2 regions of the Amphibacillus indicireducens genome follow, and region 1 is predicted to be linked to the other one. Evidence: predicted binding sites of a transcription regulator. Region 1 holds the regulator's gene; the other holds the start of a gene.

Region 1 (17,085 bases):
TCATCACGCTTGCCGTTAGCAGGTGGACCTTATGCTTATATGCTTGCTATAGCAGGAAAACGAGTTGCCTGGATCGCTGGTTGGTTTACGATTTGGGAATATCTCCTTGCATCAGCATCTGTTGCTTCAGGATGGTCAGGTTATCTGAATGGATTTTTAATCAGTTTAGGAATCCCATTACCGACGATGTTCCAAGCATCATATAACCGCGAAGCCGGAACCTATATTGATTTAATTGCGATCAGTATGACATTGCTGGTAACTTGGATTGTGAGTCAAGAAGCAAAAAAAGCATTACGATTGAACAATGCATTATTTTTTCTGAAATTTATTATTATCGCATTATTTATTTTAGTTGGGTTGTTTTACATTAATCCTGAAAACTGGACACCAATTATACCTTATGGACTTTCAGGGGTGACTACAGGAGCAACACTCGTCTTTTTTGCTTTTTTAGGGTTTGATTCAATTAGTATGTCAGCTGAGGAAGTGGAAAATCCTCAAAAAAGCTTACCACGAGGAATTTTAATCGCAATTGGAATCTCGACATTATTATATATTTTAGTTACGATCGTATTAACAGGTATCGTTCCTTACACTGATTTGGGTGTCAAAGATCCAGTAGCATTTGCGCTTCGCTATGTCGATCAAAATCTTATTGCAGCTGTTGTTTCAGTAGGGGCTATTTTAACGTTACTGACTGTATTGATTGCGATGTTATATGGATTAGCGAGACTTTTATATGCGATGAGTAAAGGAAAGCTATTACCAAACTACTTAAATCATTTAAACGAAAAAACTGGCACACCGCAACGAGCAACATGGGCTGCTGGACTAATCGCAGCATTATTTTCTGGTTTGATTCCATTACAATCACTCGCTGAACTCACAAATTTGGTTACACTTGTTGTGATGATGATGCTTGCTATCGGGTTAATTTTCTTAAGAAAACAAAGAGGGGAACCGGTTGCTGGTCAATTCAGAGTTCCATGGGTTCCGTTTATCCCAATTGTGACTGTGCTAATAACGGGTTATTTAATCTTACAATTAAGCACTTTAACTTGGATCTTATTCGGCATTTGCTTTTTGGCTGGAATCGTCATTTATTTTGCTTATACTAAAAATATAAAATCTGAACAAACTATGTAAAACGGGTTCGAAAGGAGTAATTATGACTCAGGAAAATACGATTGGTTGGAATTTTTCATCAAGCTATTTATCATTGCCAGATCATTTTTATGCTTATACGAATCCAACTCCTGTTCAAAATCCCGACTGGGTGATTATTAATGAGCAACTGGCAGAGGATTTGGATTTAGATGTTAAATTATTAACGAGTCGAGAGGGCTTGGCTACCTTGTCAGGCAATCGAATTCCAAAAGACTCAAAACCAATTGCTCAAGCTTATGCTGGCCATCAGTTTGGCTATTTTACAATGTTGGGAGATGGGCGTGCCATTTTACTCGGTGAACATCAACTGAAAAATGGTAAACAAGTTGATATTCAATTAAAAGGTGCTGGAAAAACACCCTATTCTCGCGGAGGAGATGGACGAGCGAGCTTAGGGCCGATGTTACGAGAGTTTTTGATCAGCGAGGCAATGCATGGTCTAGGAATTCCAACGACGAGAGCATTAGCCGTTGTGTTAACAGGTGAAGATGTCTATCGTGAGCAAGCTTTGCCAGGTGCGATTATAACTCGAGCCGCTTCCAGTCATCTAAGAGTTGGCACGTTCCAATATGCAAGGAAATATGGGACAGAAGCAAATTTAAAGCGATTAGCAGATTATGCAATCGCTCGACACTTCCCACAGCTTGAGGAGAAATCAAACTGTTATTTAGCCTTTTTAAAAGAAGTCGTTGAAAGACAAGCAAGCTTAATTGCTAAATGGGATTTAGTTGGCTTTGTTCATGGTGTAATGAACACTGACAATATGACGATCAGTGGTGAAACGATTGATTATGGTCCATGCGCGTTTATCGATCGATACGAGCCGGCAACTGTTTTCAGTTCAATTGATCAACATGGTCGATATGCTTTTAATCAGCAGAAGCCGGTTGCAGTTTGGAATTTGGCTCGACTTGCCGAAGCATTGCTACCAATTTTAGCTGATGAACCAAAAGATGCGATTCACGGTGCAGAGTCATTACTGAATTATTTTACAGAGGTATATGAAGAAGAGTGGTTGACAGGGATGAAAGCGAAATTAGGCTTCTTCGCTGAAACAGATATCCACCGCTCATTGATTGATCAACTACTTGTTTTAATGAAAAAGTTCCAAGCGGATTATACAGATACATTCCGCGCCTTAACGATCGGCGATTTTAGCAAACAAAACTGGTTTAAATCAGTTGAATTTCAAGCATGGCATAAGCGGTGGAAAGGGAAGCTAAATGATCAGTCTAATTCTGAAGAGGATATCATTGCATTAATGAAGCATTCGAATCCGGCTATCATACCAAGGAATTTTCAAGTAGAAGCAGTTCTTAAAAAAGCAGTTAATGATCGTGATTATCAACCGTTCAAACAATTTTATCAGGTACTGAAAGATCCATATGCATATTCAGAACAACAACTAAGTTATACAGCACTTCCACCTAATTCAGACCAACTATACCAAACCTTCTGTGGAACATAACTGAGTATTCACAGACAAACAGCTTACTCAAAAGAGTAAGCTGTTTGAACCCCTATTTTGTGATTTCTGTTACAACAGTATTCACTTCTTCACGAGTCATTTTTTCACGGCCCGCTTTCATAACAGCCAACGTTTTAACGGCAAGTTGATATGGAATTTGACAGAAGGTAACAATATTTTTAGTCTCAATTGATTGAATGTAGTTTTCTGCTAAATTGAGATTGTCATCGGCATACTTAAAGAGATCAGCTCGATCCCAATTCTCCGGCAAGAAATTAACCCCTCTAACATGATCTTCATCCTGGTTACGAAGGATGTTAACACATTGCAATCCACGACCAAAACCGATTGCTAGCTCATAATCCGTTTTTGTCCCATCATACCAATCCCAAATATCTGAAAGCATGACACCGACAAGACCAGCAACATAATATGTGTAGTCATCAAAGTCTTCTTTTGTTACAATAGCCCAATTTTTCTCAGCCCATTTTGCCATTCCACTTGCCATAATACTCGTTGATTTTTTTACCTTATCGAGTACACCAGTTGGACAGATATTCAACCAATCAGTTAGGCGAAGTGTCACTTCAGGAAGTTTTTCAGCATACGGTTGAATTAAATTTTGATAGGTTTCAGGATCAAATGATCCTGTTAACATTTCACTAATCCGTATAAGAAGTGATGACTTATCTTCTAACGGTAATTGTTCATGGTCTTCAATTTCATCAATTGCTCGCATACATAGGTATGCAGAAGCGACTGTTTTTCTTAATGTTGGTTTTAATAGTGTAATCGGAATATAAAATGTCCGACTCGTTTGTTTTAAGACACGCATTGCTTCTCGATATAACTTTTTTGAATCTTTAATCAAAAACTCTCCTCCCCGACGTTCAAAACATTTGTCTATAATCAATAGTCTATCAGTTAACCGACATTAATCGCAAGAAATAACCCAAATCGATGTTTATTTATTTTTAGTTATGACTGTTATCAAATCACTAGCTGTGTTAAACTATCAATCAGTGTTAATTGAAAGGGGTTTATTATGAACAGAAAATGGAAACTAGTCACACTGCTAATTTTAGCAATAATAACTTTAGCAGCATGTAACAACAATGATAAAACAGAGGAACAAGATAGTATCGATGAGATTCAACAAATCGAACCTGATTTATCAGGTATTCCAGATACGGTTGCTGAGGTAAATGGACAAGCTATTTCGAAAGAACGATTTGAGCTGACTTATTTAAGTCAATTTCAACAAGTGGCTCTAGAAGCTCAATTAACTGGTCAAGCCTTTGATCAGGAACAGTTTAAACAAGAATTAGCAGAAAGTATGATTGACTTGGAGCTATTAATTCAAGAAGCAGATCGACGTCAATTTGTAGCTACTGACGATGATATTGATCAAATGGTGACTACTTTAGTTGAAGAGAGTCACTTGGAATCTGATCAAGCTTTATATGAACTCTATGAAGGGCAGGGGATGTCAAGAGATCAATTAAGAGCTGAGTTAACACATCAAATAAAATTAGATCAATTGATCAATGATCAAGCAAAAAATTTACAAGTTACTGAAGAACAAATTGTTGAATTATATGAAGAGCTAATCATTGTTTATGAAGAAATGGAACAAGATGGTGAGCTTCCACCGATGGAAGAGATTCGGCCTGACTTGGAAAGCCAAATTCGCTTTCAGGAAGAAAACCTGTTAATTATTGAATTAATTGAACAACTTCGTGGAGATGCAGAAATTAAAAACAATCTGTAATTAAAAAAAGGATCCGACTACATGAGTCTGGATCTTTTTTAATGCACATTTATTATGATTCAAATCGATCAATACTTAATTGAAGTTTTTCAGCAATAGTCGCTAATTCTTTTGATGCAGCGTATATATCTTGCATCATCATTGTCTGCTCTTCACCAGTTTGGTTAATTTTTAATGTATTAGAAGCAGATTGTTGGGCAACCGTTGTAATTTCATTAACTTCAAGCACGAGTTCATTTACCTGATTGCTAATTAAATCAATTTCAGTCAATAGCTCAGTTAACTGTTTGGCAGTTTTTGATGTTGTCGTTGATATTTTATTAAATGAGTCATTTGTTTGATTGATTAGCTTATTTCCTTCAGTAACTGATCGTTGTCCTTGTTCGGTTTTATCAAGTGATGTTTGGGTTTCTTTTTGAATTTCTTTTACTAAATGTGCAACCTCGTCTGTTGCTTCACTTGTTTGCTCAGCTAGTTTCCTAACTTCATTTGCAACAACTGAAAAGCCTTTTCCATGTTCACCAGCACGAGCCGCTTCAATCGATGCATTTAATGCGAGTAAATTAGTTTGTTCTGAGATTCCAGTGATTAAATTGATAATATGATCAATTGCTTGTGATTGATTATTTAATCGTTTTGCGATTTGATTCATCTCGCCGGTGTTTTGATTAATTGCTTGCATCTGATTCATTGTCTGCTTCACAATTTCACGTCCAGAAAATGCAACATGATCAGCATCTTTTGATGCGACTGTTAAGTGATTAATTTCTTGAGAAATTTTCTCAATTGATTCAGCCATTAATGATAAGTTGTCATTAGCTGTTGCAGTTGACTGTGATTGTCTTTCTGAACCTGTTGCTAATTCATTGATTGCTGTATGAATCCGATCAGTTGAATCATTCGTAGCATCAGCACGAGCAAACAATTCTTCAGAAGTAGCTAAAATTAATTCAGAATTCTCCATCACTTCTCTAATGACTGTTTGTAAGGAATCAACCATTTCATTTACGTCATTCGCCAATTTGCCAAGCTCATCTTTTGTATCAACAGATAATGGTTCAATATTTAATTTACCTTGAGCAACCTGATTAACATGATGACTAATTGCTTGAATCGGTTTGACAGTACGACGAACAAATAAACTTGTAATGATTGCTGCGAGTATAGGAAGTAGTAATCCAATTAAGAGAGTTGGTTTAGCCATCTGCCATGTACGCTCACCAATGATTGATCCCTCGAAATCGATCGCATTAATCGCAATCACTTCATTTTGAGGATCATGATCACGAAAGATTGGTGCATAACCAGTAATTCGATCCATCCCACCAAAGTGATAGACATCAGTGTAATAAGAATGACCGGATATGACATGTTTAATAGCTTCATCGCTAATCATAAACTGGTCAGAAGCAGAAAAACCTTGTGCTTTTAAATGGCTGTCTGCTGCTAAAACGATACCGTCTAATGATAAAATATAATGTGTCTCAAAAATTTCCTTTTGAGTGACAGTCCACTCAATTTCAGTTTCAATTTGATTTAAGTAATCTTGGTTACCATTAGTCAATTCTAATAAAGCGTCAGGATCAATAATTCCAGTTGTAATGTTTGCACAACCTGTTAATTCAACTCCAGCAGATTGAAGGACTTCACGGTAGCTAGATCGATAGTTGATGAATGATAGTGCCCCTACACTCAAAAACACGATAATTGTTGCAATTATGGTGATTTTTTTTGTAACATTCATTTTCATAATTTTATTTACCCTCTCCAAAGTACGATATTTAGTCAACTAAATAATTATATCGATCGAACAAACAATCTGTCAAGCTAAGAGACTAGGGCTTAATACCTGATGAAAGTTATTTTTTAATAAAAAACAACCATCGATCAAGGAAGATCAATGATTGTTTTGAATCATAAGTATAGTTAGTAGGCCTATTCTGATTTGAACAATCGAATATAGAAGTGAGAGGGCGTTATTGCTTAACAGGTTCTGGATAGTCAGTTCCTTTTGTATCGACTGTTATTGATTTAATTTTAAAGTCTTCTAACGGTTTATCGTTTTCATCACGTTTAAGGTATGCAATGTGATCAACAACACTCATCCCTTCAAGAACCTTACCAAATGCTGCGTAATCCCCATCTAAATAGGGAGCTGCGTCTTGCATGATGAAAAACTGTGATCCAGCTGAATTTGGTGAAGCAGATCGAGCCATTGAAATGACTCCACGTTCATGTGCGAGTTCATTTTCAAAGCCGTTATTAGCAAATTCACCTGCGATAGAGTAGTCAGGACCACCTAAACCATTACCGTGTGGATCTCCACCTTGAATCATAAAATTAGGTATCACTCGGTGGAAGATTAGTCCATCATAAAATCCACTGTTAATTAAGGAAATAAAGTTAGCTACAGTATTTGGTGCAATTTCCGGATAGAGTTCAATTATCATTTCCTGATCATCTTCCATCGTGATTGTCACAATTGGATTTTCTTCAATTTCAGGATAGTCAATGACCTCTGTCGTTGCTTCATCTTCCTCTACGTTCGATGTTTGGTCAGGCTGACTTTGATCGTCTGTTTCATTGATGTCACTATCTCCGCATGCAAATAAAAACAAGAGCATACTCATTAATAGGAACAGTAATTTAGCTGACTTGTGCTGTAAAAACATAATGCATTTCCTCCAATATTTTAAAGATAGCGATATTATACACAACTTTTTAAATTTAGTCATATTTATGGTGAAGAAAGTCCAAGCTGAATTGTTTGATGACACATACAAATAAATATGAAGGGGGGTTATAAAATGGTGAAGGTGTTTATCGACCCAGGTCATGGTGGAAATGATCCAGGTGCGGTAGGTCATGGATTAGTTGAAAAAAACATCACACTGATAATTGCTCAACACTTAAGGGATCATTTAATTAAAAATTATCAAGATGTATCTGTAAGAATGTCGAGAAATAGTGATCAATCAGTGTCATTAGTTGAACGAACGAATAACGCAAATCAGTGGGGGGCTGATTTATACCTCTCAATTCACGTAAATGCAGGTGGTGGCCATGGTTTTGAAAGTTTTATATACAATGGGCAGTTTAAGAACAAATCAAAGACAGAACAAATTCGATCGAAAATTCATGATACAATCGTTTCTAATTTAAATTGGAGAGACCGGGGTAAGAAACAAGCTAATTTTCACGTTTTAAGAGAAACTCGTATGTCAGCAGTATTAACTGAAAGTGGATTTATTGATCATCGAGATGATGCAAACAACTTAAGAAATAGTGATTGGTTAAAAACAATTGCCAAAAATCACGCTGATGGTGTTGCACATGCGTTCAATTTAGAAAAAATAGTCCATCAAAAAATTGATGATCCTTTTTACCGTGTTGTATCTGGTTCATTCCTAGCAGAAAAAAATGCTAGACAAAAAGTTGAAACATTAAAACGACAAGGTTATGAAAGTTATATTCTACCTCATGCCCATCAAAATGAGCGATATTATCGTGTAATCGTCGGTGCATTTCGAAATAAATCGAATGCAGAAGCTAGAGTAAAAGCACTCGCTCAAGATGGATTTGAAAGCTTTATTATCGAAGTTTAAATGAAGAAAGAGGCTGATAATTCAGCCTCTTTTTTTTTTATATCATTTTTCTAAAGACACCAATTACTTTACCCAAAATTGAAATATTTTTATAAATCATTGGTTCCATTGTCGCATTTTCAGGTTGTAAACGAATATGATTATCTTCTTTAAAGAAACGCTTAACTGTTGCTTCATCATCTTCTGTCATTGCGACAACAATATCGCCATTATTTGCATTTTGCTGTTGCTTGACAATAACCATATCATCATTGAGGATACCAGCTTCAATCATACTGTCACCTTCAATAATGAGGGCGAAAAGATTCGCCTCCGCTTGTGAGATTGAAGATGGCAATGGAATAAACTCTTCAATATTTTCAACGGCTGTAATTGGCAAACCGGCAGTTACTTTTCCAATGACTGGTACAAATGTTGTTTTCTCTTTTGGAATGCCATTTAGATTATCATCTTTAATAATTTCAATTGCACGCGGCTTTGTCGGATCTCTCCTAATATATCCCTTTTTTTCAAGCCGTGCTAAATGACCATGGACAGTAGAACTTGATGCAAGCCCAACTGCTTCACCAATTTCACGAACCGATGGAGGATAGCCTTTTGAGTCAACATGTTCTTTAATATATTGCAAGATAGCTTCTTGACGTTTTGATAATGATTGCATAAATTTAACCTCCGTTCATTATTTTCTATTATTATAACATGTAAGAACGACTTAGGCAAACGTTAGTTCGCAAAGAAACAAGGTGCTAAAAAGCACTAGAAGTTGTACAATTATAGCTGTTTTGGTTAAAATAGAACATGGAATAAATTAAACAAAGGAGTCCGTTATGTTAACAAAAGATAAATTAGCTAGAATTAATCAACTTGCTAATAAAGCAAAAACATCTCGCTTAACAAAAGAAGAGCTAAAAGAGCAAAAGTTGTTAAGGGAGGAGTATTTAAAAACTTTACGTCAATCATTCAAAAACCAATTGAGTAGCGTTAAAATCATTGATCCTGAAGGAACCGACGTGACACCAGAGAAAGTAAAGCATTTAAGGACAGAAAATAAAGATAATTAGAAAAACACGTCATTATGACTTGTTTATTCTGCTAATTCATTATAGGATATAGATTGTATAGAAATGTACGTACATATCTATGTACATAAAATGAAAGGGGATTCTTTAAAAATGGTAAATCAAACGCAACAAACATCGATTAATACAATTCGTACGTTATCAATTGATGCTATTGAGAAAGCGAATTCAGGTCACCCAGGTCTACCAATGGGAGCTGCTCCTATGGCGTATACGCTTTGGACTGAATTTATGCATCAGAACCCTAAAAACTCAAGCTGGGTAAATCGTGATCGCTTTGTTCTTTCAGCAGGGCACGGTTCAATGCTACTGTACTCTTTGCTCCACTTGTCAGGATATGATGTGACAATTGATGACTTGAAAAATTTCCGTCAGCTAGGATCGAATACACCAGGTCACCCTGAAGTTACTGATACAGATGGTGTTGAAGCAACAACAGGCCCACTAGGACAAGGTATTGGTATGACTGTTGGTATGGCGATGGCAGAAGCTCACTTAGCGGCAAAGTATAACCGTGATGGTTTCAATGTTGTTGATCATTACAGTTATGCGCTTGTAAGTGATGGTGACTTGATGGAAGGTATTTCACATGAAGCCGCTTCATTAGCAGGACACTTAGGTTTAGGTAAATTAATTGCACTTTACGATTCAAATGACATTTCGCTAGATGGTGATTTAGACAAATCATTCTCTGAGCAAGTTCAAAAACGTTTCGAATCATATAACTGGCAAGTTCTTCGCGTTGAAGATGGTAATGATGTTGATGAAATTGCGAATGCAATTAAAGAAGCTAAAGCTAACACGGATCAACCAACATTAATCGAAGTAAAAACGGTGATTGGTTTTGGATCTCCTAACAAGGCTGGCTCAAGTACTTCTCATGGTTCACCATTAGGAGCAGATGAAGTTGTTTTAACAAAAGAAGCTTACAAGTGGGCTCATGAAGATTTCTTCGTACCAGAAGAAGTATACGCTGATTTTGAAGAGAAAATTATTAAAGATGGTCAAGAGCAAGAAGAAAAATGGAATCAATTATTTGCTGAATATAAAAAAGCTTATCCAGAACTTGCAGCTGAATTTGAAAAAGCTCAAAATGGGGAATTACCTGAAGATTGGGATCAAGGCCTTCCAGTATTTACACCAGGTGAGGATACATTAGCAACACGTGCTTCATCAGGTAAAGTATTGAATGCAATTGCTAAAAAGGTACCAAACTTATTTGGTGGAAGTGCTGACTTAGCAGGATCAAACAATACACGTATGGAAGACGATGAAGACTTTGATAAAACAAATTATGCAGGCCGTAATATTTGGTTTGGTGTCCGTGAATTTGCAATGGCAGCAGCGTTAAATGGTATGGCATTACACGGTGGTCTAAAAGTATATGGCGGAACATTCTTCGTCTTTAGTGACTACTTACGCCCAGCAGTTCGTTTGTCTGCTATTCAAAAATTACCGGTTACGTATGTTTTAACACATGACTCAATTGCAGTTGGAGAAGATGGACCAACTCATGAGCCAATCGAACAATTAGCTGCATTTAGAGCGATGCCTGGTCTGACTGTTTTCCGTCCAGCTGATGGTAATGAAGCACAAGCAGCATGGAGATTAGCGGTTGAATCAACAGATCGACCATCACTACTTGTCTTAACTCGTCAAGGCTTACCAACACTTGAAGGTTCAAACTATGACGGCGTTAAAAAAGGTGGCTATGTCATTAGCCCAGCTGAAAAAGACGAAGCAGATGGTATTTTAATCGCTGCTGGTTCAGAAGTACAACTTGCAGTAAAAGCCCAAGCAGAATTAAAAGCTCAAGGCCATGACGTGAGTGTTGTTAGCTTGCCTGCTTGGGATTTATTCGAAGCCCAAGATCAAGCATACAAAGATTCTGTTTTACCAAAAAATATTAAGAATCGCGTTGCAATTGAAATGGGTGCATCACTTGGTTGGGATCGCTATGCAGGAGATAAAGGTGAAATCATTGCGATCGACCGCTTCGGAGCATCAGGTGAAGGTAACCAAGTTATGGCTAAATTCGGCTTCACAGTTGAAAATGTCGTAGCAACATACCTTTCAGTAGCAAAAAAATAAGACTTTAATTAGATAAACAAAAAGAGACTCATTCATTAATAGATGGGTCTCTTTTTTTGGTAGATAAAAAAGTATAACAACTTTCTTACTACATAAGTGCAACTAAAACATTCGCCTATAGCTGGTGAATGCCAAGTTTTCTAATGCTGTAAAAGAAGGAATTCATCATAACATGACAAAAATAGAAAAAATTTATGGCAGACTATGACAAGATCTGATTTAATGTTAAGATATAATAGAGCAAAGGAGGTTGTCTAATGATTCGCTACCATATATTTTTAGTCGAAGATGATGTTTATTTCGATTTTTTTTATAAAACAGATCTACTTAATTATTTTTTTACAAACTATATGGAAAAACCAAGTCGAGAAGATCTAAAAAAACAATTCAATTATATTACCTGTCCAATCCCTCATGAGGAGTTTGACCAAACCAAGCAAAATGTTTATTTGAGTGAACGGATTATCACTGTTTTTTCAAATCAACCATTAATAATGGACAACCATTTCTTAACTCAACTAGAGAAGCTAGATCGGCACTGTTTTATTGTTGATCATTCAAATAATAAATATGGTTGGCTGACACCGAAAAAGAATCAACTTAACTGGTCAAATACGGCTAAACATTTTGCAATCAACCAATTGTATAATCAGTCAATCAATTAAAGATTATTTAATTCTATAGTTGTTTCCTTTTTAAGTGAAGTAAAATTTATCTCAATATCGCAGCTTTTGTTGTAAATTAGAGCGATGTTTTATATACTAGGAAAGAGATAAGTTGAAGGAGGCAAAAGATTTATGGGTACAGGTTGGGTTATACTAATTGCCGTTATTGCATTATTAGCTGGTGCGGCACTTGGTTTCTTTATCGCTAGAAAATATATGATGTCTTATTTAGAAAAGAACCCCCCAATTAATGAGCAAATGCTACGTACATTAATGATGCAAATGGGGCAAAAACCAAGTCAAAAGAAAATCAATCAAATGATGCGTGCAATGAGTAATCAAAATAAAAAATAACATTGTATGAATTAAAGCCCTTCTACCAGTAGGTATGAGGGCTTTAATTGATTATACAGTTAATTAATTTGGAATTATCTTGTTTTAAACGTATTTTATGACTATAATAAACATGTAACAGTAGTTTTAAGTAGATCGGCTAGTTTTTTAACAAAACAGGTCTAAATTGATCGTGAAACTCTTGAACTACCCCCACTTATCATCCTTACGGGATGATTGAAGTGGGAGATTCCTAAGAACATCAACCTAATGGCTGATTATTGATTAGGCGATCCCTGTTGCACCAACAGTTAGAAGTCTAATGGATTCGATTTCAATATTTTTACTTGCGTTAAGATCACGATCATGTTTTGTGTGGCATGATGGACACTGCCAGTTGCGTAAGTCGAGGTTCTTAACGGCTTTATGTTGATAGTTGCAGTTCGAACACAGTTGACTGGAAGGAAAGTTTTTCGCGATGGCTACGACTTGCTTGCCATACCATTTTGTTTTGTATTCAAGCATCCTATGGAATTCTGACCAGCTGACGTCACTAATCGCTTTTGATAGGTGTTTATTTTTAAGCATATTAGATACTTGTAAGTCCTCAATACCAATGATGTCGTGGTTTTTGACAATCTCGGTACTGATTTTGTGCAAGTAATCTGTTCTGACGTTTTTGATCTTTTCGTGAATACGAGCGACTTTAATCCGTTGTTTTTGATAGTTTTTTGCTTCATGAAGGGGTTTCTTATCTTGCTTTGCTTGTTGATAGCGTCTGGAGAGTTTACGCTGTTCTTTTGCTAATTTATTTTCTAGTGTACGTAAAAATCTAGGGTTTTCATACGTTGTCGCATCTGAAAGCGTGGCGAACGTATTGATCCCGACATCAATACCTGTCGTTTGCTTTGTTTTAGGAAGTGAATGTACTTCCGTCTCAGCAAGGATAGAAATGAAATATTTACCGCTTGGATTGCGCCGAATCGTGGCATTTATTATGCGCCCATCGACTTCACGACTTTTAGCGAACTTAACAAGCCCTAACTTTGGTAGTTTAATTTTACTGCCAAAAAGAGCGATATTTCCGTTTGTATGTTTCGTTGTATATGACTGAGTTGGGTTCCTTTTTGATTTAAATCGTGGTGTGCTTGTTTGTTTCTTGAAGAAGCGTGTGAAAGAATCAGACAGGTTTTTGACACTTGATTGAACGGCAATGCTATCGACTTCTTTTAACCAAGCATATTCTTGTTTCAAGGTTGGTAACTGTTTTGAGCAGAGATTGTAAGTTAATCCTTTCCCTGTTTCTTTGTAAGTGTGATTCCATTTTTCCAAAAAGTGATTAAAAACAAACCGTGAACAACCAAATGTTTTATTAATCAGCGTTTGTTGCGTCTGATTAGGATAGAGACGGAATTTATAGGCTTTATTGACTAGCATGAACACACCTCCCTTCGCGCGAATGTATGTTCTAATTGTATCATAAGAAATATGTTTTGGCTAGCGCCAACCGACAGTCATCTCCCACTTACTCACTAAGCTAAGCCCTTCTCGTTCCTTGAAGTGGGAGTCTTCTGTCGGAGTGCTGATAAAATGGTTGTATATATGATATTATTGTTAAACGATGGTAGATTATCTACGATTGAGAGGAGAATGACTGTGTATTCTCAGCGAAAAATTGAATATTATCACGTGAAACAAGATCAGATACGTTTGACGATAGATAGACAACTACCGAGTTATCGTCTCGCCAATTTACCTGAACCAATTATAAATTGGATTGAACATCATGGTTTTGATTTTTTTGGTGTTGTTAGTTCAAAAGGTGAGATTGAATACGTTTCATCTTCAATTGAAAAGGTATTAGGTTATCTTCCCAATCAAATCATTGGTGATTCATTTTTAAACTACATTCCTAGACATTTACATAAAAATTTCATTGACACATTTCAATTAGATATTTATTTTCGACAACGTTTTACTATTCAATTAAAAAGTATTCGTGAAAAACATGTGTGGGTTGATTTGATCATCAAACCGATTTACGTAGAAGACACGAATACTGTCATGTATCTCTTTTTAGTTGACAATATGACGGACAAAAAGGAAGCAGAAGAAATATTAATTCGGTCAGAAAAGATGTCTGTTGCTGGTCAATTAGCTGCAGGCGTTGTTCATGAAATCCGAAATCCACTCACATCATTAAAAGGTTTTATTGACCTATTACAAGCAGGACTCGATCGAAAAGAAGAGTATTTTAATATCATGATAGAGGAAATAGACAAGATAGAGAAAGTATCAACTGAATTACTCTATATATCTAGACCTTTAACACATGACCATGTCTATCAATGGTTAATGAAAATGATAGAAGACGTGATCGTTTTATTAAATACTCAAGCGGTTAAAAAAAATATTAAGTTAGTCCTAGATTGTCCTGAAGATGTGGTTGTCTATGCTGATCGTTCGCAAATGAAACAAGTGTTTATTAACTTAATAAAAAATGCGATTGAAGCAATGACAGAATCAGGAGAGATTTTAATAAAAGTTGAGAAACAAGGAGACTTTTGTTTAATATCAGTGATCGATGAAGGACCTGGTATACCGATAAACTTGATCCATCAAGTTAAGGAACCTTTTTTTACAACGAAAAAAGAAGGAACTGGTTTAGGATTAATGATCACGACTCGAATTATTGAAAATCATAATGGACTATTTAAAATCAAGCCAAATAATGATAAAGGCACAACGTTTGAAATCAAACTTCCGCATTATGACCCAGCAAAGTTAACTCAAGAATAGTGAATTCAAAAAGACAGGGAGCTGTCTTTTTTTGTTGAGTAACAATGAAAAAATAGTGGTTCTTTACTACGCTAAAGCGATATATTTTACATATTCGTCATTTTACTTTAGAATAGTAAAGTATATCGGTACGTCGAGCCATTATTTTTCTAAATATTCTGAACGTACTATGACTTACTTAAGGGGGTATGAAGTATGACATTGAATACGAAACGATCATTTGAAGTCAATGGTCAGAAGTATAATTACTACCAATTAAAAGCTTTAGAAGAAGCCGGAAAAGGAAAAATCGACCGTCTCCCTTTTTCAATTCGAGTTTTGCTAGAATCATTGATTAGGCAACATGACGGTCGTGTCATTACAGATGAACACATTGATGGGTTAGCAAACTGGGGTAAAACTGAAAAAACGAACGTTCCATTTAGACCATCACGAGTCATCTTACAGGACTTTACAGGTGTTCCGGCAGTCGTCGATTTAGCTTCACTTCGAAAAGCGATGGTTGATTTAGGTGGGGAAGCTGATCAAATTAATCCTGAAGTACCTGTTGATTTAGTGATTGATCACTCAGTACAGGTTGATGAATTTGGTACTCCGACAGCTCTACAGGCAAACATGGAATTAGAATTTGAACGAAATAAAGAACGCTATGAGTTCTTACATTGGGCACAAAAAGCATTTGATAACTACCGCGTTGTTCCACCTGCTACAGGAATTGTCCACCAAGTTAACTTGGAATACCTCGCTAGCGTTGTTCACCAGGTTGAAAATGATCATGGCGAAACAGTTGTTTTCCCAGATACGCTTGTCGGTACAGATTCACATACAACAATGATTAATGGAATTGGTGTGCTCGGTTGGGGTGTTGGAGGAATTGAAGCTGAAGCAGGTATGCTTGGTCAACCTTCTTATTTCCCAGCTCCAGATGTTGTTGGTGTTAAATTTACTGGTTCAATGCCAAGTGGAATCACAGCAACTGATCTTGCTCTAAAAGTCACTCAAGTTTTACGTGAGAAAAAAGTTGTTGGTAAATTTGTTGAATATTTTGGTCCGGGATTAAAAGAAATGCCACTTGCTGATCGTGCGACAATCTCAAACATGGCACCTGAATATGGGGCAACATGTGGATTCTTCCCAGTTGATGAAGAATCATTAGCTTATCTTAAGTTAACAGGTCGTAGTGACGAACAAATTGCCTTGGTTGAAAAGTACTGTAAAGAAAATAGTTTATGGTATGATGCAAATGACCCAGAACCAGAATTTACTGAATTGGTTGAAATTAATTTATCTGAATTACAACCAAGCTTAGCGGGTCCAAAACGACCACAAGATTTAATCGAATTATCAGATATGAAGCGTTCATTTAACGAAGCAATTACTGCGCCAGCTGGTAATCAAGGGTTTGGTTTGGAAGAATCTGAGTTTGATAAAGAAGTTGTTATTAAACATCCGAACGGTAAGACGTCAACAATGAGAACGGGATCATTAGCTTTAGCTGCGATTACTTCATGTACAAACACATCTAATCCTTATGTAATGCTAGGATCAGGATTGCTTGCCCGAAATGCTGTAGAAAAGGGATTAACGGTACCTAAGTATGTTAAAACGTCATTAGCACCAGGTTCAACTGTTGTCACACAGTATCTTGAAGATGCTGGTTTAATGCCTTATTTAGAAAAATTAGGTTTTAGCTTAGTTGGTTATGGTTGTACAACATGTATTGGTAACTCAGGACCACTGGCAAAAGAAGTAGAAGATGCCGTGATAGACAATGATTTAACGGTTGCATCTGTACTATCTGGTAACCGAAACTTTGAAGGACGAATTCACCCATTAGTTAAAGCAAACTATCTAGCATCACCACCACTAGTCGTTGCTTATGCTTTAGCGGGTACAGTTGATATTGATATCCATACGGAACCACTTGGATATGATCAAGCTGGTGAGCCGGTTTACTTCGATGATCTATGGCCATCATCAGAGGAAATTCGTGAACAAGTGAATAAAGTCGTTACACCTGAAATCTATGAAGAAGAGTATAAAAATATTTTCAATTCAAATGAAAAGTGGAATCAGATTGCAACAACAGATGAACCACTTTACG
Region 2 (17,085 bases), on a different contig from region 1:
TCTTGATTCATTGATTGAGTATGTTCATGCAAACTTAGTCGAATCAAATTATTTAACGAAATCTGCACTTGAAAATAAAGAACCAGAAGCAATTAAGCAACTTATAATGGAAAAAGTACTTCAGAAATATCAAGAAAAAGAAGCTGATCTTGGCTCTGAACAAATGCGTGAATTTGAAAAGGTTATTTTATTAAGAACGGTTGATACAAAATGGATGGATCACATCGATTCAATGGATCAACTTCGTCAAGGCATTCATTTACGTGCGTATGGCCAAAATGATCCGTTAGGCGAGTATCAAATGGAAGGGTTCGCAATGTTCGAAGCAATGGTCCAATCGATTAATGAAGAAGTTGCCCGCTATGTGATGAAGGCACAAGTTCGTGCAAATCTCGAACGACAAGAGGTTGCCAAAAATGCAACAGCAGTAACAGGTGATCAATCGAAAAAACAAAAGAAAAAAACACCTTTCATTAAAGGCGAAACAGTCGGACGAAATGATCCGTGCCCTTGTGGAAGTGGAAAAAAATATAAGCAATGTCACGGAAGATAAGTTAACAAGTATAATAAGATGCTATGGACATCCAGTGATTGGATGTCCATTGTAACGAAAAAAAACAAAACAATTAACGAGGTGAAGCAATGGAATTAACAGAAATTAAACAAGAGCTAACGAAAATATCAAACCGAATTGCCGAATTTAGGGGGTCTCTTTGACCTAGAAGAAAAAAGAACTGAAATTGCAGAATTAGAAAATGAAATGACAGCACCAAACTTTTGGGATGACCAAAAACAAGCTCAAAAAATAATCGATCAAGTAAATGCGATCAAAGACCTGGTTCAGATTTTCGATCAACACGTCGAATCACTTGAAAACCTAGAAGTAAGCTACGAGTTAATTAAAGACGAACCAGACGAAGAATTAAGACAGGAACTTGAAGATGAGCTTGCCGAATTGATTGAAGCACTTAACCAATACGAATTACAGATCTTATTAAGTGAGCCTCACGATAAAAGTAATGCGATTTTAGAACTGCATCCGGGAGCTGGTGGGACAGAATCTCAAGACTGGGCAAGTATCTTGCTACGAATGTATACACGTTGGGCAGAACAAAGAAATTTTAAAGTCGAAACACTGAACTATCTTGCAGGTGAAGAAGCTGGTGTGAAAAGTGTGACGTTATTGATTAAAGGACACAATGCATATGGCTATTTAAAAGCCGAAAAAGGCGTCCACCGTTTAGTCCGAATTTCACCATTCGACTCATCTGGTCGTCGCCACACATCATTTGTTTCTTGTGAAGTGACTCCCGAAGTCGATGATGATATTGATATTGAAATCAAAACTGAAGACATTAAAATTGACACGTATCGAGCAAGTGGCGCAGGTGGACAACATGTTAACACGACCGACTCAGCCGTAAGAGTTACCCACTTACCTACAGACACTGTCGTGACTTGCCAATCTGAACGTTCACAAATAAAAAACCGTGAACAGGCATTAAAGATGCTTAAGTCAAAACTGTACCAACTTGAAATTGAAAGACAACAGGCGGCATTAAATGAAATTCGTGGTGAACAAAAAGAAATTGGTTGGGGAAGCCAGATTCGTTCATATGTTTTCCATCCGTATTCAATGATTAAAGATCATCGAACGAATTTAGAAATAGGGAATGCTCAGGGTGTGATTGACGGTGAGATTGATCCATTTATCGATGCATATTTACGTCAACAAATGTAGGTGAAAAGTGAAAACGAGGTGGTTAAAGATGATTGCAAAATATCGACGCCAGCCGTTACCTACTAAAGCGGTCCAAGTTTTTGAATATGGACTTGTTGTACTTGGCTCATTTTTTGTTGCGATTGGTTTTAATTTATTTTTATTACCAAATCAGATTGCATCAGGTGGTGTAGCGGGCATTAGTACAATTCTATATGCATTGTTTAGCTTTGAACCATCAACTGTTCAATGGACCATTAATATTCCATTATTTTTTGTTGGTATGTGGATACTCGGTCGAAGCTTTGGCATTAAAACTTTAGTTGGTACAGCAATGGTCCCTTTATTTGTTTCGCTAACAAGTGATTGGAATCCAGCGAGTTCTGATCCATTGTTAGGAGCAATATTTGGTGGTATGGCATGTGGATTAGGAATTGGCATTGTTTTTCGTGGTAAAGGGTCAACAGGTGGAATTGATTTGGCAGCACAAATTGTTCACAAATTTGTGCCACTCCCTTTTGGAATCTGTGTAGCCCTGTTTGATGGATTGATCGTTTTAGTGGCAACATTTGTTTTTTCAGTTGAAGCGGGTTTGTATGCTCTGATTGGCTTGTTTGTCACAAGTCGGACGATTGATTTAGTTCAAGTCGGTTTAAACAGTTCAAAAGCAATTATGGTTGTGAGTGATCACTTAGAAGCAATTCGCGACGCTCTGTTAAATGAAATTGATCGTGGTGTAACTGTTTGGAAAGCAGAGGGCGGCTATACTCGAGCAGATAAAAAAATGATTATGTCTGTCGTAAATCAAAATGAGTTTAGTCGGACGACACAAATTATCAAGCAAATTGATCCAAATGCGTTTATAATCGTGATGAATGCAAGCGAAGTAATTGGAGAAGGTTTTAGTAAAAGCTAAGCCTTCTTTTTTTTGCTAATAGCTAGTCTTAAATAGTCAAATCAAATAATGACAATAGAACTAGGTCATAATCCTCTATTTTAATGATTATAAATACCTACTTGAGCGTTATTATGAATTTTTTGACAGGTTTTGAAATGAAATTGTAATAAAAAAAGCCAAAAAAAAGTCGTTTTTGATGTTATAATGTAATAGATTGATTGGCGTCAATCACAAAATTATATTTTACTACAATTTATTAAAAAAGGTGAGTATGTTCATGATAGAGATGCTTGATGTAAAGAAAACATATCCAAATGGTGTGATCGCCCTAAATGGTGTAACTCTTAAAATAGAGCCAGGTGAATTTGTTTATCTCGTTGGACAAAGTGGTGCTGGGAAATCAACGTTTATTAAACTTATTTTTCGTGAAGAAAAGGCATCAAGTGGAAGTGTGACAGTAAACAGCAAAGATTTAGTTCAAATGAAATGGAAAGATGTGCCTATGTTGCGACGTGATATTGGGGTTGTTTTTCAAGACTTTAAACTGTTACCTAAAATGACAATCTATGAAAATGTTGCTTTTGCATTAGAAGTTGTTGAACAATCGCCACGTCAAATTCGCAAGCGTGTAATGGAAGTGCTTGACCAAGTGGGCTTAAAAAATAAAGCGCGTTTTATTCCCGATGAATTATCAGGTGGAGAACAGCAACGCGTTGCGATTGCGCGCGCAATTGCTAATTACCCTAAAATCCTGATCGCAGATGAGCCAACAGGTAATCTTGATCCAGATACGTCGTGGGAAATTATGAAACTATTAGAAGAAATTAATGCATCGGGTACGACCATAATCATGGCAACGCATAGTAAGGAAATTGTGAACACGGTCAAACGTCGAGTCATTGCTATGGAAGACGGCCTAATTGTTCGTGATGAGTATAGGGGTGATTATGGCTATGAAAATTAGAACATTAAAACGCCATGTTAAAGAAGGTTTAAAAAGTAGTTGGCGAAATAGTTGGATGACACTAGCTTCAGTTGGAGCAGTCACGACAACACTATTATTAGTATCAGTCTTTTTAGCATTGATGATGAATTTAAATCATGTCGCTCAAAATATTGAAGAAGATGTTTTGATTAAAGTGTTGATTGATGTCACTGCGACAGATGATGAAGTCGAAGAACTTGGAGAATCGATCGAGTCATTAAGCAAAGTAGAAACAGTCGAGTTTTCATCACGTGATCAAGAGTTAAGAGAATTAATAGAGAGCTTGGGAGAAGAGGGAGATGTATTTTCAACATATGGTGATGACGAAAACCCACTTAACGATGCATATATTGTTAAAGCAGTAGAACCAAAAGAGACGATAGAAATTGCTGAAGAAATCGAAGCGATGAATCGTGTGGAGAAAGTCAATTATGGACAAGATGTCGTTGAAAATATCTTTATGTTTAATAGCTATGCGAGAAATATCGGCTTGATTTTAATCGTTGCCTTATTGTTTACAGCGATCTTCTTAATTTCAAATACAATTAAAATTACGATTATTGCAAGACGTAGGGAAATTGAAATTATGAAGCTGGTTGGAGCAACAAACTGGTTCATTAGATGGCCATTCTTTATTGAAGGATTGTTGCTAGGTATATTAGGTAGTGTTATTCCAATTGCTTTATTATTCACAGGTTATTATTTCTTAGATCAGAATTCAGCGATGATCAATCAATTTGAATTTATCTCTATTCTTCCGTTTCATCCATTTGTCTGGCAACTATCAGGGATTGTTATTTTAATAGGAGCGGTCATTGGTGTATGGGGAAGTATTATGAGTGTTCGTAAGTTTCTAAAAGTGTAAGTCTTCTAGTCTAGGAGACTTACACAATCATATTATTAATTGAGCTTATTTAGTCTAAGCTGAAATGGAGGAATCTAATGATGAAACGTTTTATCACTTACATACTTTTAGTCATCTTGGCGCTCGGTCTCGTTAGTCCTGGCTCAAATCCTGTTTCAGCAAAAAGTATTGCTGAGTTAGAAAAAGAATTGCAAGAGTTGAAGGATGAACGATCAACGATTAACTCAGAAGAAAGTGATGCACAATCGAAACTAAAAGAAAATGAGCAGCAACAAGCTAAAGTGCAAGCAAAAATTAATCAACTTGATGGTGAAATCTTTGCTACTGAATCAAATATCGCTTCAAAACAAGAAGAGATCAATGTAACGAATGGTGAAATACAAGCATTAGAAAATTCGATAGCTGAAACAGAAGATCAGATTGAAGCAACAGAGGCAGAGTTGGAAGAATTAGCTAATAAAATTGAAGAATTAATTGAACGGATAGAAGAACGCGATGTTTTAATTAAAAATCGCCTTCGCTCAATGCAACATAGCGGTGGAAGTATAAACTATTTACAAGTATTGTTTGGTGCGCAAAGTTTTGGTGATTTTATTAATCGCGCAACTGCAGTATCGAAAATCCATGAATCTGATCGGACGATTATGAGTTCTCAAGAACGTGATAAATCTGACCTTGAAGATACTGAAGTCGAGGTTGAAGAGAAAAAAGATCAACTTGTTGCTGATAAAGCAAAATTAGATGCCGAGAAAGATGAAGTTGAAAGTAAACGGGCAACTCTAGTCGCGCAGCAACAAGAACTATCAAACTTGCAAGCACAATTGAATCAACAAAGAGATTCACAAGTTGCAACTGCGAATGAATTAGAAGATGAATATGCTGAATTAGAAGAATATACGATGTCGATTGAGGAACAGAGGCAAGTGTTAGCTGATCAAGAGCGTGTCATTAAAAAGCTTATGGAAGAAGAACAACAAAGAATAGAACAGTTAGCAAAAGAGGAAGAAAACACAAATAACACGGGTCTGCCACCATTGACTGGTGGGGGAGATGGTTCATTCATTTGGCCAGCAGCAGGTAGATTAACCTCTAAGTATGGCTGGAGGGAATTCAATGGGGGAGGTTTCCACTACGGGATTGATATCGCAAACTCTAAGGGGACTACCATTATTGCTGCAGCTTCTGGATATGTTACACGATCATCTTATTCTTCTTCATATGGGCATGTGATTTATATCTATCACCCTAATATGGATAAAACAACTGTGTACGCACATTTAGATTCACGAGGGGTAAGTCTTGGAGATGCTGTTAGTCAAGGACAACAAATTGGGACTATGGGTGATACCGGAATTTCATCTGGTGATCATTTGCATTTTGAAATTCAAAATGGTCATTGGTCTCGGCACGGTGGAATTGACCCTATGCCATTTTTACCATAATAGATTAGAACCGGGCTTCATAAAGTAACATTAAAGCATCGCACGTATTGTTGCGATGCTTTTTCTAAAGGTTTAAATTTCTTTTTACTGATTGAATTATTAGTTTGTGTTACACTATATAAACAAGAGATTTCTCAAAGATATAATTGTTAAATTAAAGGACAGGCAAAACTTGATCAGACGATGTTTTGACGAGATAGTGTGTTATAGGTTTTGCTAATTTGAGGTGAATAATGTGCATGTGAAAAAAAGTATGTTTGCTCTTTTGTTAGGAATAGCTATTATTATTGGAGGGACGGGAACGTACTTTGTATTAGAGCTAACGGCAATTTTGGGTCAGGAGCAACAAACGGATCAAGGGAATCAGTCTATATCGGAAGGTGAATATGAGGCAATGCTGGATGATTTAACCGATGCGATCTCATTGCCAAAGGTAGTTCAAGCCTATACAATTATCCAATCTAATTTTATCGAAACAATTGAAAATAAGGATTTGGTTGAAGGCGCAGTACGCGGAATGATCGCAACTTTAAATGATCCTTATAGTGAGTATATGGATAAAGAAACAATGGAACAATTTAATGAACAACTTGAATCATCATTTGAAGGAATTGGTGCGGAAGTAAGCATGGTCGATGATCGGGTGACAATCGTTGCACCAATCAAAGATTCACCAGCCGAAAGGGCAGGTTTAAGGCCAAATGACCAAGTATTGACTGTTGATGGCGAAAGTGTTGAGGGGCTAAATTTATATGAAGCAGTAGCCAAAATTAGAGGCGAAAAAGGTTCGGAAGTGACGATTGAAATCCAGCGCCCTGGTGTACCTGATCTAATTGAATTCACTTTAGTTCGTGATACGATTCCACTTGAAACGGTTTATGCAGAATTGATTGAAACAAGTGACCATAAAACAGGTGTGCTTCAAATTACATCATTTGCTGAACAGACTGCAAATCGTTTTAAAGAAGAGTTAGCTTCATTAGAAGATCAAGGAATCGATGGCTTAGTGATTGATGTACGTGGCAATCCAGGTGGTCTACTTGATGTAACAGAAGAAATTTTAAAGCAATTTATTACGAGTGACCAACCTTACATGCAAATTGCAGATAATGAAGATAATAAGACACGCTTCTTTTCAGAACTAGAAGAACCGAAAGATTACCCGGTGAGTGTGCTGATTGATGAAGGAAGTGCTTCGGCATCTGAAATCCTTGCGATCGCATTAAATGAAACGATTGACGCTGAGGTTATTGGTCGGAATAGTTTTGGTAAAGGAACTGTCCAACAGACGATTCCATTGGGTGATGGCAGTACGATTAAGTTAACAATTTTAAAATGGTTATCACCTGAAGGTGTCTCGATTCACGAAGTTGGTGTTGCTCCAACGATCGAGGTTGACCAGCCAGAATATTATTATACAGCGCCGATTCAAGTAGAAGAGACGTTTAGTCATGATGATACGAACATCAATATTGGTTATGCTCAAGTCATGCTGGAGGCTTTGGGTTATCCAGTCGATCGTGAAGATGGTTACTTCAGCGAACAGACTGAACAAGCGATCCGAGATTATCAAACAGATCGAGAGCTGACTGTGAATGGCGAGCTTGATCAAGAGACAGCCAGTCGAATTGTGGCAGATGTAATTGAAAGAATTAGAAGCGATCAAGATGATTTACAAAAGGATAAAGCAATTGAAGCACTCTATCAATAAACCGCTCATTAGAGCGGTTTATTTATTACATAGTTATACGCTTTAATTAAACAAAATTCACAAAAGTCAAACCTAAGTAATTGTGTTTATGGTATAGTTAAAATATGTGAAGAATTTGTTCGAAAAATTCGAAACCTGTCGAGTTAAGATAAACATTATTATCAATCTGTTCAAGTGGGGGTTGTCAAGATGGAGAATTGGTTACTTGAAATCGGTAAAGCATTTATACGTTTACTATTCAATCCATTATTATATTGGTTTATTTTAATTACACTCTTTGCATCACTTTCCCGGATCAAACGTGAACGAAAACAATTCGGTCGAAAAATTTATCCGCTTTATGACGAATGGTATGGTCAGCGGCTGAAATCACTAGTGTTCGGATTGCTTCTTTCAATAGGAATGACGGTTTTAGGTGTTGGCATCCATCCGTTGATGTTAGCTGGAATTGTTTGTATGACAATTTTATTTACCTTAACGAAACGATTTACTTTGCTTTCAAGTGCATATATTTTTGGTTTTACTGCGATCATTCTATTATTTTTACCGTATTATCACTCATACTTACCACCAATTTTTCAAAATGAAATCACTCAAATCGATTGGGTGGTTTTTACAACTATAATGGGCATTTTTTTAATCATTGAATCATTAATGATTAGCTCAGTTAGTCGTGATCAAACGTTTCCTGAGTTAATTAATAGTTCACGAGGAAAGATTGTTGGACAACATCGTTACAAAAAAATAGCGCTGATTCCGTTATTATTTATTTGGCCGGTTGGTTCATTATCGTTTATCTCTAATTGGTGGCCAGTTATCGAATGGAATGGGCTTCCGTTTGGTCTAATTATTTTTCCTTTTTTAATCGGCTTTGATTTTCCGATTGCTGGTGGGTTACCAACCAAAGTTGCTAAACGTTATAGTGAATATCCATTATTACTAGGGTTTTTAATTGTTGCCTTATCGCTAATGAGTTATTACGTTAAAATTCTAACGCTTGTAACAGTGCTCGTTGCAATTGTCGGGCGAGAATTCATTTCTTACCGTTTGAAGATCAAGGATCAACAGCAACTCCCATTATTCAGTCCATTACCTAATGGATTAAAGGTTTTAGCAATTTTACCTGGGACGCCAGCGATCGAACTTGGGCTGATCCCTGGAGATACAATTAAAAAGGTCAATGGTCAAGCTGTCGCAACACCGACAGAATTTTACCAAGCTTTACAAATCAATCGCGCTTTCTGTAAACTGGATATTATCGACGAACGTGGTGAATTAAGATTTGCCCAGCGTGCGTTTTATCAAGGTGAACATCACGAACTAGGTGTTATTTTCGTCGAGAATCATCAAGACCGAATGAAGCAATCAGTTTAAAAATTCGACATAAAAAGAGTGATTATTTCCTAGGAAATAATCACTCTTTCTTTCAATGCTCAAAAGTTAGTAATTCTCTTAATTCCGTTTCATTTAATGAAGAAAGTAGCGTTTCGCCTGGTTGAATAATTTCATCAACTAACTTCCGTTTCTTCTCTTGGAGTTGAAAGATTTTTTCTTCAATTGTTCCTTCTGTAATCAAGCGGATCACTTCAACTTCTTTTGTCTGTCCAATTCGGTGTGCTCGACCGGCTGCTTGTGCTTCAACTGCAGGGTTCCACCAAAGATCGAACAAGATCACGGTATCAGCACCAGTTAAGTTTAAACCGGTTCCTCCAGCCTTTAATGAGATAATAAAAATTTCCCGTTCACCATTGTTAAAAGCTTCAGCCATTTCAACGCGATTTTTAATTGGTGTTTGACCATCTAAATAGAAGGATTGATAATTCAATTTGTTTAGTTCTTTCTCGATGATCTTCAACATACTCGAAAACTGTGAAAAAATTAAGATCCGACGGTTTTCCACCCGTAACTGTTCAATAATTGTCAACAGTAATTCAAGTTTGCCTGACTCACCTTGATAATTTTCTAAGAATAGACTAGGGTGACAACAAATTTGACGTAAGCGGGTAAGTCCAGCAAGAATTTCAATTTTTTCTTGGTTGAACTGATCAGCTTCAACAGCTGTATCAAGTTGGCGTTCAATTCGTTCCAGATAAGCAAGATAAACTTCTTTTTGCTCTTTTGTTAACTCACTATACTGCTCAAATTCAATTTTTTCTGGTAAATCAGGTAACACATCTGTTTTCAAACGACGCAAAATAAACGGTTTCGTAATTTTACGAATATAGTCATTCGGATATTGAATAAATTCTTGTTTTGAACCGAGAAAACCTGGTGAAATCGTTTGGAAAATCGACCATAATTCATCAAGGCGATTTTCGATCGGTGTCCCACTTAAGGCAAATCGCTGTTTCGCTTCAATTAATCGTGTCGCTTTAGCTGTTTGAGTCAGATGATTTTTAATCGCTTGTGCTTCATCTAAAATCATTACATCGAACTGAAACTCGCGATAAACGTTAATATCTTGACGAATTAATGGGTATGACGTGATCCAAACGTCGGGCTGTTGATTACTTGCAAAAATAGTTCGTCGTTCATCGCGTGTACCTGCAACAACTTTAACATTCAAAGAGGGAGCAAATTTCTCAAACTCCTTCTTCCAATTGTAAATGAGTGAAGCAGGTGCAATCACAATTGCAGGTTTGGAATTGTCAATCTCCTTTTCACTTATAATAAAGCTAATTGCTTGGATTGTTTTACCGAGTCCCATTTCATCAGCTAAGACGCCACCGAGTTGGTAGCGGGCAAGTGATTTAAACCACTTAAAGCCTGTAACTTGATAATCTCTTAGTTGGGCATTCAATCTATCTGGGACTTGATCATTGAACTGACCTGGGTCTTTTAGTGTCGTTAATAATTGACTGAACGTATCTGAATAATTGATCGTCGCTTCTTCTAAAGCATGATCAAGCTGCAGACCTTTAGCAGGCGATAATTGCAAGCGCGAGTCTGTTAATTGTTTCTTCTTAAAATATAATTCATCAGCTAATGTCTGAAAAGCTTGAAATGAGTCATCTGTTAGCTTAATCAGCGCCCCATTTTGTAATCGATGATACATTTTCTTTTCAATTAATGCATAAAGTACTTCCTGGACATCTTGCTTTGTGATGCCATCAATATTAAAGTGAATATCGAGCATTCCAGAGGACGGATTGACTTCAATATTTGTATCTAAATGATAGTCACGATCAGCTTTAAGCGCTTGAACTTGGTCAGTCATAAAAACGGTTACTTCTTCCATCAATTCAGGTAATAACTGATAAATAAACTGATAAATCTTTTCCTCATTAAATAACCAATAACTCTTATTTAACAGACGAAAACCACTTTTTTGTAGTTCGGTAAGTAGCCTATGTTCAGCTTGAAAGTCTCTAACTAGCACTTTAGTTTGTTCTGGAATTGATTGATTTGGGAAAAATTTATCTTTGCCGTATTGAAAAACAACCGATACACTTAAAGCATCTTTTTGAAGATCGAGATAAAGTTTACTTTCAAGTGGTACCTGTTGAACTTGCTCTTTTGCCTCTTTGCTAAAGGTGACCTCTCCAATTGATTTAAGCTGAGGTACGACATAACCAATAAAATGAGTCATTTTACTTTTGCTAATTTGATAACCATTTTTTTGTCGATAAGGCAAGATTGTGTGAATTTGTTCAAGCATCTTTTGTTGTTCAGCAGTTAAGAAATAAAAGGACTTTCCTTTTTGTAGTAATTGATAGTAGCTAGAAAATTGATAATCAAACAACGATTGGAAATTAATTATGAAACTTTGATCCTCATTAATCGTGATCGGAAAATTAATTTTAGGTAAATCCTCATGCAACTCAAGTTCAGTTAAGACAGACTGATCCTCTTTGTTAATTTCGAACGAGCGTGACGCTAGTTTATCGAAAAATGATTTAATTAAAAATGGTGGTAAACTAACTGTACGCTTATCAACTGTTGGGAAGTCAGGTGAATAGAGCTGTTCATGAATAATTGCTTGGTTAATCAAATCGAACAACGCTGAATCAATTGGGTCGAAAAAATGCTCTTTCGGTCGATATGAAAATGTTTCAGTAATTTTATGAACTTCATTAAATTGAATCGCCTTCATGAATGCAGGCAAGTCCTTAACAATAAACGGTTGGCTCTCCCCAATCTTTAACTGGAGCTCGTAATACGCTTCTTTAAGAAAACGGTGACGCTTTTCCTCGAGTTGATAATGAACGATTAATTCAGTGTCTTTTGTGATTAAACCTGTTTCGTTTGTCTCAAATAAATCAATCATTCTAAGTGGAAATGGATCGGTTAATTCAACTGTCCTTTGCTCGGGAACAAATGAAATTGCTGAGTTATGATTTGAAATTGCTAATAGTACAGCAGCAATATGTTTACACGTGTAGTGAGTCTGGTAAGCCGAACAGTCACATTTAGCTTCTAAATCATCATCTTCAAAGAAAAAGATACTGACTTGATAATGACTGCCACCTTTAACAATTGCTCGCCATGAATTAATCACTTGATTATATGTTAGTTTAGTGACACGTCCTTTTTTATATAAATCGACACCCCGTCGATAAAAACGTTGGCCGGTTATTTTGAGAATGTCTTTAGGGTCTAAATAAAATTGTGCCATAATCTGCTCCTTGAATAAATTCTATCTCTCTATTATAGCAAATTTAACCTTTAAAAGCTTGGTAAATTCGAACTAGTTAGAAATTGACAAGACAAATAGAAGTGTGCTATTTTCAATAACGACAAAATAAAAGGGTTAGAGGGTTAGCTAATGAATTTAAATGATGAAATAAATAAACGAAAAACATTTGCGATTATATCGCACCCGGATGCGGGTAAAACAACAATGACAGAAAAATTATTGCTATTCGGTCAACAAATTCGATCAGCAGGAACAGTTAAAGGGAAGAAATCAGGTAAATTTGCGACATCTGATTGGATGGAGATTGAAAAACAACGTGGTATTTCTGTAACATCGAGTGTGATGAATTTTTCTTATCAAGGTTACTACGTCAATATACTAGATACACCAGGTCATGAGGATTTTAGTGAAGATACGTATCGAACATTGACTGCTGTTGACAGTGTAATAATGATTATTGACGCAACGAAAGGGATCGAAGCACAAACGATTAAGTTGTTTAAAGTATGTAAGATGCGTGGGATTCCGATTTTTACATTTATTAATAAACTTGACCGTGAAGGCCGCGATCCATTTGAATTATTAGAACAAATTGAGGAAGTATTAGAGATCGAAACATACCCAATGAACTGGCCAGCAGGAATGGGGAAACGCTTTTTAGGTATCTTTGATCGTTACCAAGAACAATTTGTTCGATTTAAAGGTAACGAAGAAGAAGAGCTAATTCCGTATGATACTTTAGATCACGAGCAATATCATGACTTGACTAAACAAGCAACCTATCAAGAAACTGAAGAAGAGCTTGCTTTACTTGATGAAGCAGGTGATCCATTCTCGATGGAGCGTGTGCTAAAAGGTGAACAAACGCCCGTTTTTTTCGGTAGTGCATTAGCGCCATTTGGTGTCGAAACTTTTTTCAAAACATTTGTTGAAATGGCACCAAATCCAAAGCCAAGAAAAACGACTGACGCACTGATTCAGCCAGAGCATGAAGCTTTCTCGGGTTATATATTTAAAATCCAAGCAAACATGAATCCCGCTCACCGTGATCGAATTGCTTTTTTAAGAGTCTGTTCAGGGCGATTTGAGCGTGGCATGACTGTTAAACTAACGCGTAATGAAAAAACGATTAAACTGAATCAAACGCAACAATTTGTTGCTTCAGCAAGGGAAACTGTTGAAGTCGCTTATCCTGGTGATATTATTGGGATTTATGATCCTGGTTATTATCGAATTGGTGATACATTAACGGATGGTAAAGAATTAATTCAATATGATGAATTACCACAATTCCCACCAGATTTATTTAAGCGAGTGACCGCAAAGAATGTGATGAAGGCGAAGCAGTTTAAAAAGGGTCTTGAGCAGCTTGTTCAGGAAGGAGCAATCCAATTATTTACTGGTCATCCATATGAGTCTTTAATTCTTGGTGCCGTTGGCGAGCTCCAGTATCAAGTATTTGAACATCGAATGAAACATGAGTATAATGTAGAAGTTAGCTTGGAGTCAATCGGAGAGCGGATTCCACGTTGGCTTGACGAAGAAACCGTCGATGTCAATTTGTTTGATGACCGTAATATGCTTGTTAAAGATCGAGAAGGCCAGTTCTTAGTATTATTTAAAAATCAATTTGCTCTAAATTGGTTTGCTGACAAACATAAAGAGGTAAGGTTAATCGACCTATTCGACGTCAACCAATACAATCAGTCTTATTAATACAACTAAGAACTTGAGGGATTCCTCAAGTTTTTTCTAAATAAATTTAATACGCAGCGAATATTTGTTCGCTTTTCGAATTGTTTTGCAGTATAATAAAAATAATAAAGAGAGAATGGAGGCGTGAACGATGGGACAAACATTTGAACTAATATCACACTACAAACCAGAAGGTGACCAACCAAAGGCAATCAAAGAACTCGTTAAAGGTATTAATCAGAAAAAACGAGCCCAAACGCTACTTGGCGCAACTGGAACTGGAAAAACATTTACCGTGTCGAATGTTATCAATGAAATTAATAAACCAACTTTAGTTATCGCACACAATAAAACACTTGCAGGTCAACTATACAGTGAATTTAAAGAATTTTTTCCGAACAATGCAGTTGAATACTTTGTTAGCTATTATGACTACTATCAACCAGAAGCGTATGTTCCGTCTACCGACACTTTTATTGAAAAGGATGCGAGCATTAACGATGAAATTGATAAATTACGACACTCGGCAACCTCAGCTCTATTTGAGCGTGAGGATGTTTTAGTTGTTGCTAGTGTCTCTTGTATATATGGTTTAGGTTCACCAGAAGAATATAAAAATCAAGTCTTGTCTTTACGAGTCGATATGGAAAAGGATCGCGACGAATTATTGCGTGATCTCGTTGATATTCAATATGCCCGCAATGACATTGACTTTCAACGCGGAACATTTAGAGTCCGTGGCGATTCAATCGAAATCATCCCTGCCTCAAGGGAAGAACATTGTGTTCGAATTGAGTTTTTTGGTGATGAAATTGATCGAATTCGTGAAGTTGATGCATTAACAGGTGAAATTATTGGTGATCGAGAACATATCGCAATTTTCCCTGCATCACACTTCGTTACCGGGGAAGATAAGTTAAAAATTGCGATGAAAAATATTGAAGCGGAACTTGAACAACAGCTTAAATACTTTCGTGATCATGATAAATTGTTAGAAGCTCAGCGTCTTGAACAACGGACACGCTATGACTTAGAAATGATGGATGAAATGGGCTTTTGCTCAGGAATTGAAAACTATTCACGCCACCTAACGTTACGTGAGCCAGGTTCAACACCGTATACTTTGCTTGATTTCTTTCCAGATGACTTTTTAATTGTTGTCGATGAGTCGCACGTAACTTTACCGCAAATTCGGGGAATGTACAATGGTGACCAGGCGAGAAAACAAGTTCTTGTCGATCATGGTTTTCGATTACCGTCTGCATTGGACAACCGCCCATTAAAATTTGATGAGTTTGAACAGAAAGCAAACCAATTGATTTATATTTCCGCGACTCCTGGTCCATATGAATTAGAACATACACCGGAAATGGTTGAACAAATCATTCGTCCGACGGGATTGCTTGATCCAAAAGTAGATGTTCGACCAATTGATGGTCAAATTGATGATTTAATTCAAGAAATTAACGCACGAGTCGCTAAAAATGAGCGAACGCTTGTCACGACATTGACGAAGAAAATGTCTGAAGACTTAACCGATTATTTAAAAGAAATTGGCATGAAAGTTGCTTATCTACACTCGGAAATTAAAACACTTGAACGAATTGAAATCATTCGTGATCTACGAGTAGGAAAATATGATGTTTTAATCGGAATTAACTTACTTCGAGAAGGGCTTGACTTGCCTGAAGTATCATTAGTCGTCATTCTTGATGCGGACAAGGAAGGGTTCTTACGCTCGGAACGTTCGTTAATTCAAACGATGGGACGAGCTGCTCGAAATGAATTTGGACAGGTAATTATGTATGCTGATCGGATCACAGATTCGATGAAAAAGGCAATTGATGAAACTGAACGCCGACGTGAAATCCAACAAGCGTATAATGAAAAGCATCATATTACACCAAAAACAATCATTAAAGAAGTCCGTGATGTGATTCGAGCGACTAAAGTTGCAGAAGAAGCTTTAGATTATCCGAAAGAGCAACTCAATCTATCTAAACTGACTCAATCAGAACTGAAAAAAGTGATCGAAAAAATGGAAAAAGAAATGAAACAGGCAGCCCGAGATTTAAACTTTGAAAAGGCAGCCGAATTAAGAGACCTTGTTTTTGAATTGAAAGCGGAAGGGTGAAAATTTTGACAAAGAAAAAAATCTCGATTAAGGGTGCTCGGACACATAATTTAAAAAACATCGATGTTGAGATCCCAAAAGATCAACTTGTCGTTTTAACGGGATTATCAGGTTCAGGTAAATCATCACTTGCTTTTGATACAATTTATGCAGAAGGACAAAGACGATATGTTGAGTCATTATCATCCTATGCCCGTCAGTTTTTAGGACAGATGGACAAGCCTGATGTTGATTCGATCACTGGTTTATCACCTTCGATCTCGATTGATCAAAAAACGACTAGTAATAATCCACGTTCAACCGTGGCAACAGTAACCGAAATTTATGATTATTTACGACTTCTATTTGCTAGGGTCGGAAGGCCAACTTGTCCTAATCATGGAATTGAAATAACTTCTCAAACGATTGAACAAATGGTCGATCGGATTTTAGAATATCCAGACCGGACGAGGTTGCAAGTTTTAGCACCAGTCGTATCAGGTCGTAAAGGTGAACATGTTAAACTCATTGACGATTTGAAAAAAGAAGGTTATATTCGCTTACGTGTCAATGGCGAATTGGTTGAAATTGAAGATGAAATCAAACTAGAGAAAAATAAAAAGCATGACATTGATGTGGTGATTGACCGAATTGTCATTAAAGATGGTATCAGCTCAAGGTTGTCTGACTCGCTCGAAACAGCCTTAAAGTTAGGTGATGGTCAAGCGATTGTTGATTTGATTGATGTAGAAGAATTAAGATTCAATGAGCATCATGCTTGTCCGATTTGTAGTTTTTCAATTAGCGAACTTGAACCACGTCTATTTTCATTTAATGCCCCATATGGTGCTTGTGAAAAATGTGACGGTCTAGGACATAAGCTTGAAGTCGATGTTGACTTAGTTATTCCTGATAAGAGTTTAACTTTAAATGAAGGAGCAATCCTTGCCTGGCAACCGACGAGTTCACAATATTATCCGCAACTCCTTGCAAGTGTTTGTAAACATTACGGAATTGATA

The links. Region 1 encodes LexA, which represses DNA repair genes until DNA is damaged. Its sites were predicted from a motif close to CGAACATATGTTCG; they were not measured.
Region 2: a site for LexA is predicted at 14,031-14,044, ahead of uvrB (excinuclease ABC subunit UvrB). Genes of this name have one in related genera too.

The regions. Positions count from the first base shown of each region.
Region 1 is NZ_BAABDL010000039.1:16,973-34,057, forward strand. It holds gene ABD814_RS03540 (APC family permease) at 1-1,149, shown strand, start outside; gene ABD814_RS03545 (protein adenylyltransferase SelO) at 1,172-2,638, shown strand; gene ABD814_RS03550 (squalene/phytoene synthase family protein) at 2,691-3,506, opposite strand; gene ABD814_RS03555 (SurA N-terminal domain-containing protein) at 3,684-4,409, shown strand; gene ABD814_RS03560 (methyl-accepting chemotaxis protein) at 4,462-6,159, opposite strand; gene ABD814_RS03565 (peptidylprolyl isomerase) at 6,386-7,081, opposite strand; gene ABD814_RS03570 (N-acetylmuramoyl-L-alanine amidase) at 7,217-8,014, shown strand; gene lexA (transcriptional repressor LexA) at 8,052-8,675, opposite strand; gene ABD814_RS03580 (DUF896 domain-containing protein) at 8,842-9,075, shown strand; gene tkt (transketolase) at 9,187-11,184, shown strand; gene sirA (sporulation inhibitor of replication protein SirA) at 11,442-11,849, shown strand; gene ABD814_RS03595 (YneF family protein) at 11,982-12,203, shown strand; gene tnpB (IS200/IS605 family element RNA-guided endonuclease TnpB) at 12,468-13,619, opposite strand; gene ABD814_RS03605 (ATP-binding protein) at 13,833-14,981, shown strand; gene acnA (aconitate hydratase AcnA) at 15,177-17,085, shown strand, end outside.
Region 2 is NZ_BAABDL010000051.1:9,360-26,444, reverse strand. It holds gene secA (preprotein translocase subunit SecA) at 1-553, shown strand, start outside; one part of gene prfB (peptide chain release factor 2) at 643-714, shown strand; one part of gene prfB (peptide chain release factor 2) at 716-1,741, shown strand; gene ABD814_RS04930 (YitT family protein) at 1,770-2,636, shown strand; gene ftsE (cell division ATP-binding protein FtsE) at 2,896-3,582, shown strand; gene ftsX (permease-like cell division protein FtsX) at 3,572-4,468, shown strand; gene ABD814_RS04915 (murein hydrolase activator EnvC family protein) at 4,546-5,910, shown strand; gene ABD814_RS04910 (S41 family peptidase) at 6,146-7,621, shown strand; gene ABD814_RS04905 (PDZ domain-containing protein) at 7,811-8,995, shown strand; gene ABD814_RS04900 (DEAD/DEAH box helicase) at 9,048-12,236, opposite strand; gene ABD814_RS04895 (peptide chain release factor 3) at 12,387-13,973, shown strand; gene uvrB (excinuclease ABC subunit UvrB) at 14,104-16,086, shown strand; gene uvrA (excinuclease ABC subunit UvrA) at 16,092-17,085, shown strand, end outside.